DNA from 2 places in the Actinoallomurus oryzae genome. Region 1 is predicted to be linked to the other one. Evidence: riboswitches for the same ligand, from Rfam matches in the RefSeq annotation. Region 1 holds a riboswitch; the other holds the start of a gene.
The links. Region 1 has a riboswitch for glycine ahead of gcvT (glycine cleavage system aminomethyltransferase GcvT). Riboswitches for the same ligand answer to the same signal wherever they lie in the genome.
Positions count from the first base shown of each region.

Region 2: linked by a shared signal. The riboswitch ahead of gcvP (aminomethyl-transferring glycine dehydrogenase) and the one ahead of gcvT (glycine cleavage system aminomethyltransferase GcvT) in region 1 are both predicted to bind glycine.

Region 1 covers NZ_BAABHF010000021.1:35,324-38,522, forward strand. The annotation lists gene ABEA10_RS18480 (serine hydroxymethyltransferase) at 1-35, opposite strand, end outside; gene gcvH (glycine cleavage system protein GcvH) at 37-420, opposite strand; gene gcvT (glycine cleavage system aminomethyltransferase GcvT) at 417-1,520, opposite strand; glycine riboswitch at 1,592-1,678, opposite strand; glycine riboswitch at 1,680-1,777, opposite strand; gene ABEA10_RS18495 (PadR family transcriptional regulator) at 1,902-2,426, shown strand; gene ABEA10_RS18500 (ABC transporter ATP-binding protein) at 2,423-3,100, shown strand; gene ABEA10_RS18505 (FtsX-like permease family protein) at 3,097-3,199, shown strand, end outside.
Region 2 covers NZ_BAABHF010000026.1:162,440-165,638, reverse strand. The annotation lists gene gcvP (aminomethyl-transferring glycine dehydrogenase) at 1-2,004, opposite strand, end outside; glycine riboswitch at 2,060-2,173, opposite strand; glycine riboswitch at 2,174-2,271, opposite strand; gene ABEA10_RS26230 (ABC transporter permease) at 2,355-3,188, opposite strand; gene ABEA10_RS26225 (ATP-binding cassette domain-containing protein) at 3,188-3,199, opposite strand, start outside.

The DNA of each region.
Region 1 (3,199 bases):
TCGATCTCGGAGAGAGGGGCGTTGGACAGGCTCATCTCACGCCTCCTCGATCAACTTGGAGTAGGCCGGGGCGTCCAGCAGGTCGGGGCCGTCGCCGTCAGTGCGGATCTTCAGCAGCCAGCCCTCGCCGTACGGGTCGGCGTTGATCACGGCCGGGTCCTCCTCGACCGCACTGTTCACCGCCACGACCTCCCCCGTCACCGGCGCGTAGATGTCACTCACCGACTTGGTCGACTCCGCCTCGCCACAGGGCTCTCCGGCCTCCACCGTGGCGCCCTCCTGCGGCAACGAGACGTACACGATGTCACCGAGGGCGTCGGCGGCATAGGCGGTGATCCCCACAGTGACAACACCGTCGGACGGCTCGGTAATCCACTCGTGCTCTTCGGTGTAGGAAAGGGTCTCGGGAACGCTGCTCACGGGGTCCTCCTATAGAAAGGCAGGGCGACCTTGTCGACCGGCTCATGTTTGCCGCGGATGTCCACTGCGAGATCGGTGTCTTCGGCGTGGTCCGCGTCGATATAGCCCATGGCGATGGGCTTGCCCAGTGTCGGGGATGGCGCGCCGCTGGTCACGACTCCGCACGGCGTGCCGTCCGATCCCACGATGTCGTACCCGTGCCGGGGCACCCGCCGCCCCCTGGCGACGAGCCCGACGAGGGTCCGCTTCGGCGTCTCGTCGGCGATCGCGGCCAGCGCGGCACGCCCGACGAAGTCGCCCTTCTCGAACTTGACGGTACGGCCCAGGCCCGCGTCGAACGGCGTGGTCTCGGCGGTCAGCTCGTTGCCGTACAGCGGCATCCCGGCCTCCAGGCGCAGCGTGTCGCGCGCGGACAGCCCGCAGGGCCGCAGGTCGTCGCCGCCGGCCTCGGTCAGAGCGTTCCAGACCGCCACGGCGTCGCCGGCGGAGACGAACAGCTCGAAGCCGTCCTCGCCCGTGTAGCCGGTACGGGCGATCAGGGCGTCGACGCCGGACACCGCGCCGGGCAGGATCGCGTAGTACTTCAGGTCGCCGAGCGCGGCGTCGGTGAGCTTGCCGAGGATCTCCTGGGCCTTGGGCCCCTGGACCGCGACGAGCGCGTACGCGTCGGACCGGTCGTCGACGGCGGCCTCGTCGAACTTCTCCGACCGCGCGGTCAGCTCGGCGAGCACGGTGGCGGCGTTCGCGGCGTTGGCCACGACCAGATAGGTCTCGGCGGCCAGCCGGTAGACGATCAGGTCGTCCAGCACGCCGCCCTCGGCGTCGCAGATCATCGTGTAGCGCGCCCGGCCCACGGCGAGCGCCGACAGGTGCCCGATGAGGGAGTGGTCGAGCGCCGCCCCGGCCTGCGGGCCGGTCACGAAGATCTCTCCCATGTGGGACAGGTCGAACAGCCCGGCGCTGGTGCGGACCGCCTGGTGCTCGGCGGTCTCGCTGCCGTAGCGCAGCGGCATCAGATAGCCGGCGAACTCGGTGACGGTGGCACCGAGGCCCTCGTGGACCTCGTGGAGTGGTGTCTTCTTGGTGTCCGGAACGGACATCGCGGCAGGCTCCTTATCGCGCGGGCGATCCGGGGGTCATATCGTCCCACTGGTTCGCTTGCGGTCTCGGCGCCTCCCCCTCTGTCATCGGCGCCTGAGAGCTTCGCCCGGGGGGCTTGCACCTTCGGCGGGAGCATCGCTCCGCTTTCCAGAGGTCGCCTGCTCCGCGCGGTCTTCGTCGCCTGAGAGGTTCCGGGGAGGAGTTGCTCCTTCGGCGGCCCGGACTGGCGGCCCGGGCGCTCTCCCGCGCGGGATCAACGGCTGCCGCCAGGCTAGCAGCGCCCGTCGCGCGACGACAGCCCACGCTTCGTCTCACCTGGCCGAGCGGCTATACATCGAGTGTATAGACGGCGAGTATACGCGCGGCGTACCCTCCTTCTCATGAGCGTCCCCTTCGCCCTGCTCGGCCTGCTCGAACGCGAGCCGAGCCATGGGTATGACCTGAAACGCGACTACGACGCGCTGTTCGGCCGGGGCAAACCGCTGCCGTTCGGCCAGGTCTACGCCACCCTCGCCCGGCTCGCCCGCGCCGGGAAGGTGGTCGTGGGCGAGACCGAGGCCGGCGCGGGCCCCGACCGCAAGCGATACGTCATCACCGAGACGGGGGCGACCGAGTTCGAGTCCTGGCTCGCCGAACCGGTCGAGGCCGAGCCGCACCTGCAGACCGTGCTGTTCACCAAGGTCGTGCTCGCGCTGCTCCTCGACCGCGACGCCGAGGCGTACCTCGACGCCCAGCGCGCCGCCCACCTGAAGCGCATGCGCGAGCTGACCGACACCAAGCGGAACGGTGACCTGGTCGACGCGCTGCTCGCCGACCACGGCCTGTTCCACCTGGAGTCCGACCTTCGCTGGATCGACCTCACCGCGGCCCGGCTCGACGCCCTGAAACGCGAGGTCCTGCCGTGACACCGCTGATCGAGGCTCGCGAGATCACCCTGTCGTTCGGCAGCACGCCCGCGCTGCGGGGCGCGAGCCTGTCGGCCGAGGCCGGCGAGATCGTCGCGGTCATGGGGCCCAGCGGCTCGGGCAAGTCGACCCTCCTGCACTGCCTGGCCGGGATCCTCACGCCGGAGTCCGGGCAGGTCCGGTTCGACGGCAGCCGGGTCGACACCATGGGCGAGGCCGAGCGCAGCGCCCTGCGCCGCGACCGGTTCGGCTTCGTGTTCCAGTTCGGCCAGCTGGTCCCCGAGCTGACCGCCGAGGAGAACATCGCGCTGCCGCTGCTGCTCGGCGGCCTGCGCCGGGGCGCGGCCGTCCGGCAGGTCCAGCCCTGGTTCGAGCGGCTCGGCCTCGGCGGGCTGGAGCGGCGGCGGTCCGGCGAGCTGTCCGGCGGGCAGGCCCAGCGTGTCGCGCTGGCCCGTGGCCTGGTCGCGAGCCCGCGGGTGCTGTTCGCCGACGAGCCGACCGGCGCGCTCGACTCGCTCACCGGCGAGCAGGTCATGGAGCTGCTCGTGTCCGCCGCCCGCGAGCAGGGCACCACGGTCGTCCTCGTGACGCACGAGCCGCGGGTGGCGGCGTACGCCGACCGCGAGGTCATCGTCCGCGACGGAAGGACCACCGCGGTCAGGGTGGCCTCGTGATCGGCTTCGGCCTCCGCCTCACCGTCGCCGGCGGCCGGGAGGCCGCCGCCCGGCTCGTGGTCACCGCGGCCGCCGTCGCGCTCGGCGTCGGCCTGCTGC
Region 2 (3,199 bases), on a different contig from region 1:
GGCGCCGTCGACGTAGACCTGGCCGCCCGCCGCGTGCACGCTCTCGCAGACCTCGGTGATCGTCTCCTCGTAGATGCCGTGCGTCGAGGGGTACGTCACCATGATCGCGGCGAGGGAGTCGCGGTGCTTGTCGATCTTGGCGTGCAGGTCGTCGAGGTCGATGTCACCGCTCTCGGTGCTCTTCACCACGACCACCCGCATCCCGGCCATCACCGCGCTGGCGGCGTTCGTGCCGTGCGCCGAGGAGGGGATCAGGCAGACGTTCCGGTGGCTCTCACCGCGTGAGGCGTGGTAGCCGTGCACGGCGAGCAGGCCGGCCAGCTCCCCCTGCGAGCCGGCGTTGGGCTGCACCGACACCTTGGCGTACCCGGTGATCTCGGCCAGCCACGACTCGAGCTCGCCGATCATCTCGACGTACCCCTGCGCCTGCTCCAGCGGGGCGAACGGGTGGATCTGCGCGAACTCCGGCCAGGTGATCGGCTCCATCTCGGTCGTGGCGTTCAGCTTCATCGTGCAGGAACCGAGCGGGATCATCGAGCGGTCCAGCGCGATGTCCTTGTCCTGCAGGCGGCGCAGGTAGCGCAGCATCGCCGTTTCCGACCGGTGCGCGTGGAACACCGGGTGGGTCAGGAACTCGCTCTCCCGCCGCAGAGCCGGCGGGAACTCGTCCCCGGCCGCGTCGGCGGCCTCGTCCTCCGCGCCGCCGAACGCCCGCAGGACCCGCGTGACGTGATCGCCCGTGGTCGTCTCGTCACAGGCGACACCGACCTGGTCGGCGTCCACCCGGCGCAGGTTGATCCCGAGGTCGAGCGCCCGGCGTACGACCTCATCGGCCCGGCCGGGGACCCGGGCCAGCACCGTGTCGAAGAAGCGGTCGTGCACGACCTCGACGCCCTGCCGGCCCAGGCCGGCGGCGAGGCGCGCCGCGTGGCCGTGCACCCGCTCGGCGATGCCCTTCAGGCCCTCGGGACCGTGGTAGACCGCGTACATGCTCGCCATCACGGCGAGCAGCACCTGGGCGGTGCAGATGTTGCTGGTGGCCTTCTCTCGGCGGATGTGCTGCTCTCGCGTCTGCAGCGCGAGCCGGTACGCCTGCCCGCCGTCGGCGTCGAGCGAGACCCCGACGAGCCGCCCGGGGAGCTGGCGCTGGATGCCATCGCGCACCGACATGTAGCCGGCGTGCGGGCCGCCGAAGCCGTACGGCACGCCGAAGCGCTGCGTGGTGCCCACCGCGATGTCGGCGCCGAACTCCCCCGGCGGCCGGAGCAGCGTCAGGGCGAGCAGGTCGGCGGCGACCACGACCTGGGCGCCGCGCCCGTGCGCCGCCTCGGTGAGGCCGGACAGGTCGCGTACGGCGCCGCTCGCCCCCGGATACTGCAGCAGCACGCCGAAGAAGTCGCCCTCCGGCAGCCCCTCGGACGTGTCGGCGACGACGACCTCGATGCCCAGCGGCACCGCGCGGGTGCGGATCACCTCGACGGTCTGCGGCAGCACGTCGGTGTCGACGAGGAAGGCGTCGCCGCTCCCCCGCGGCGCGACGCGGTGCGCCAGCGTCATCGCCTCCGCGGCGGCGGTGCCCTCGTCCAGCAGCGAGGCGTTCGCCACCGGCAGCCCGGTCAGGTCGCTCACCATGGTCTGGAAGTTCAGCAGCGCCTCGAGCCGGCCCTGGGAGATCTCCGGCTGGTACGGCGTGTAGGCGGTGTACCAGCCGGGGTTCTCCAGGACGTTGCGCAGGATCACGCCCGGGGTGATCGTGCCGTGGTAGCCGAGGCCGATCATCGAGGTGAGGACCTGGTTGCGCGCGGCCAGCTCGCGCAGCCGCGCCAGCGCCTCCACCTCGCTCAGGGCGGGCGGCAGGTCGAGCGGGCGGCCGGTGCGGATCCGGGCGGGCACGGCCGCGTCGACGAGCGCGGCGACGCCGTCGTACCCGGCGGCCTCGGCCATCGCGGCGCGTTCGGCCGGTGAGGGTCCGATGTGGCGGGCGGCGAACGGAACCTCGATCATGGGAAGCCTCCAGGCGGGTCGGGGCGCGAACACCACCGGGCACGGCCGGTGGCCGGTCTCCCCCTCTGTCACCTGAACCTGAGAGCTTCGCCGCGACGGGCGCGGCTTGCACCTTCGGTGAGGATCGGCGGCCGGCAACGCGGCCTCCGGTCCCGCTTTCCAGAGGTGCCTCGCCCGCACGGTCCTTTTGCCTGAGAGGTTCCGGGGAGGTTTGCTCCTTCGGCGCCCCTGTGCTGGCTGCACCGGGGTCTCTCCCGCACGGGTTCGACGGCGATCTCCACCCTACCGGAGGCTTATCGCCACGACGTTAAGCGCGGGGCGTACCGACCGTAAGAGCCCGGCTCTAAAGGTCAGCGGTTCAGCGTACGGAAGCGACGGACGGTCAGCGGGACGAAGATCGCCAGCAGCACGCCGCACCAGACCAGCGTCGCCGCGACCGGATGCCGCAGCGGCAGGGCGGCGTGCGCCGTGACGACGCCCGGGTTGCCGAAGAGGCCGCGGCAGGCGGCGACCATCGCGCTCACCGGGTTCCAGTCGGCGATCACTCGCAGCCAGGCCGGCATGCCCGCGGTCGGCACGAAGGAGTTCGACAGCATCGAGACCGGGAAGATCAGGGGGACCATCTGGTCGGCGGTCTCCTCGTTCTTCACCAGCAGGCCGCAGAGCACCCCGGCCCACGAGAGGGCGTACCGCAGGAGGATGAGCAGGCCGAACGCCGCGAGGGCCCGCGGCAGCCCCTCGTGGATCCGCCAGCCGACGGCCAGCCCGCAGCCGACCATGATGACCATGCCGGCGAGGCCGACGATGATGTCGCCGCCCACCTGGCCGAACGGCACCGCCGACCGGGCCATCGGCATCGAGCGGAACCGGTCCATGACCCCCTTGGAGGAGTCGGTGGCCACCCCGACCATCGTGGCCATGAAGCTGGTCATCGTGGTCATGGCGAACAGGCCGGGCATGAGGTACTCCCGGTAGTCACCGCCGCCGGGGACCTTGATCGCGCTGCCGAAGACGTAGCCGAACAGCACGACCATCACGGCCGGGAAGACCAGAGCGCCGACGAGCTCCCCGGGCTGGGACCTGAGCTGGAGCAGATTGCGCCACACCAGCGTGAGGCCGTCGGTGAGGGTCCAGCGGAGCCGGCCGAGGCGGCCGGTGGGCGCGGCGGGGGCGTGGAGGACCATCAGGCGCTCAC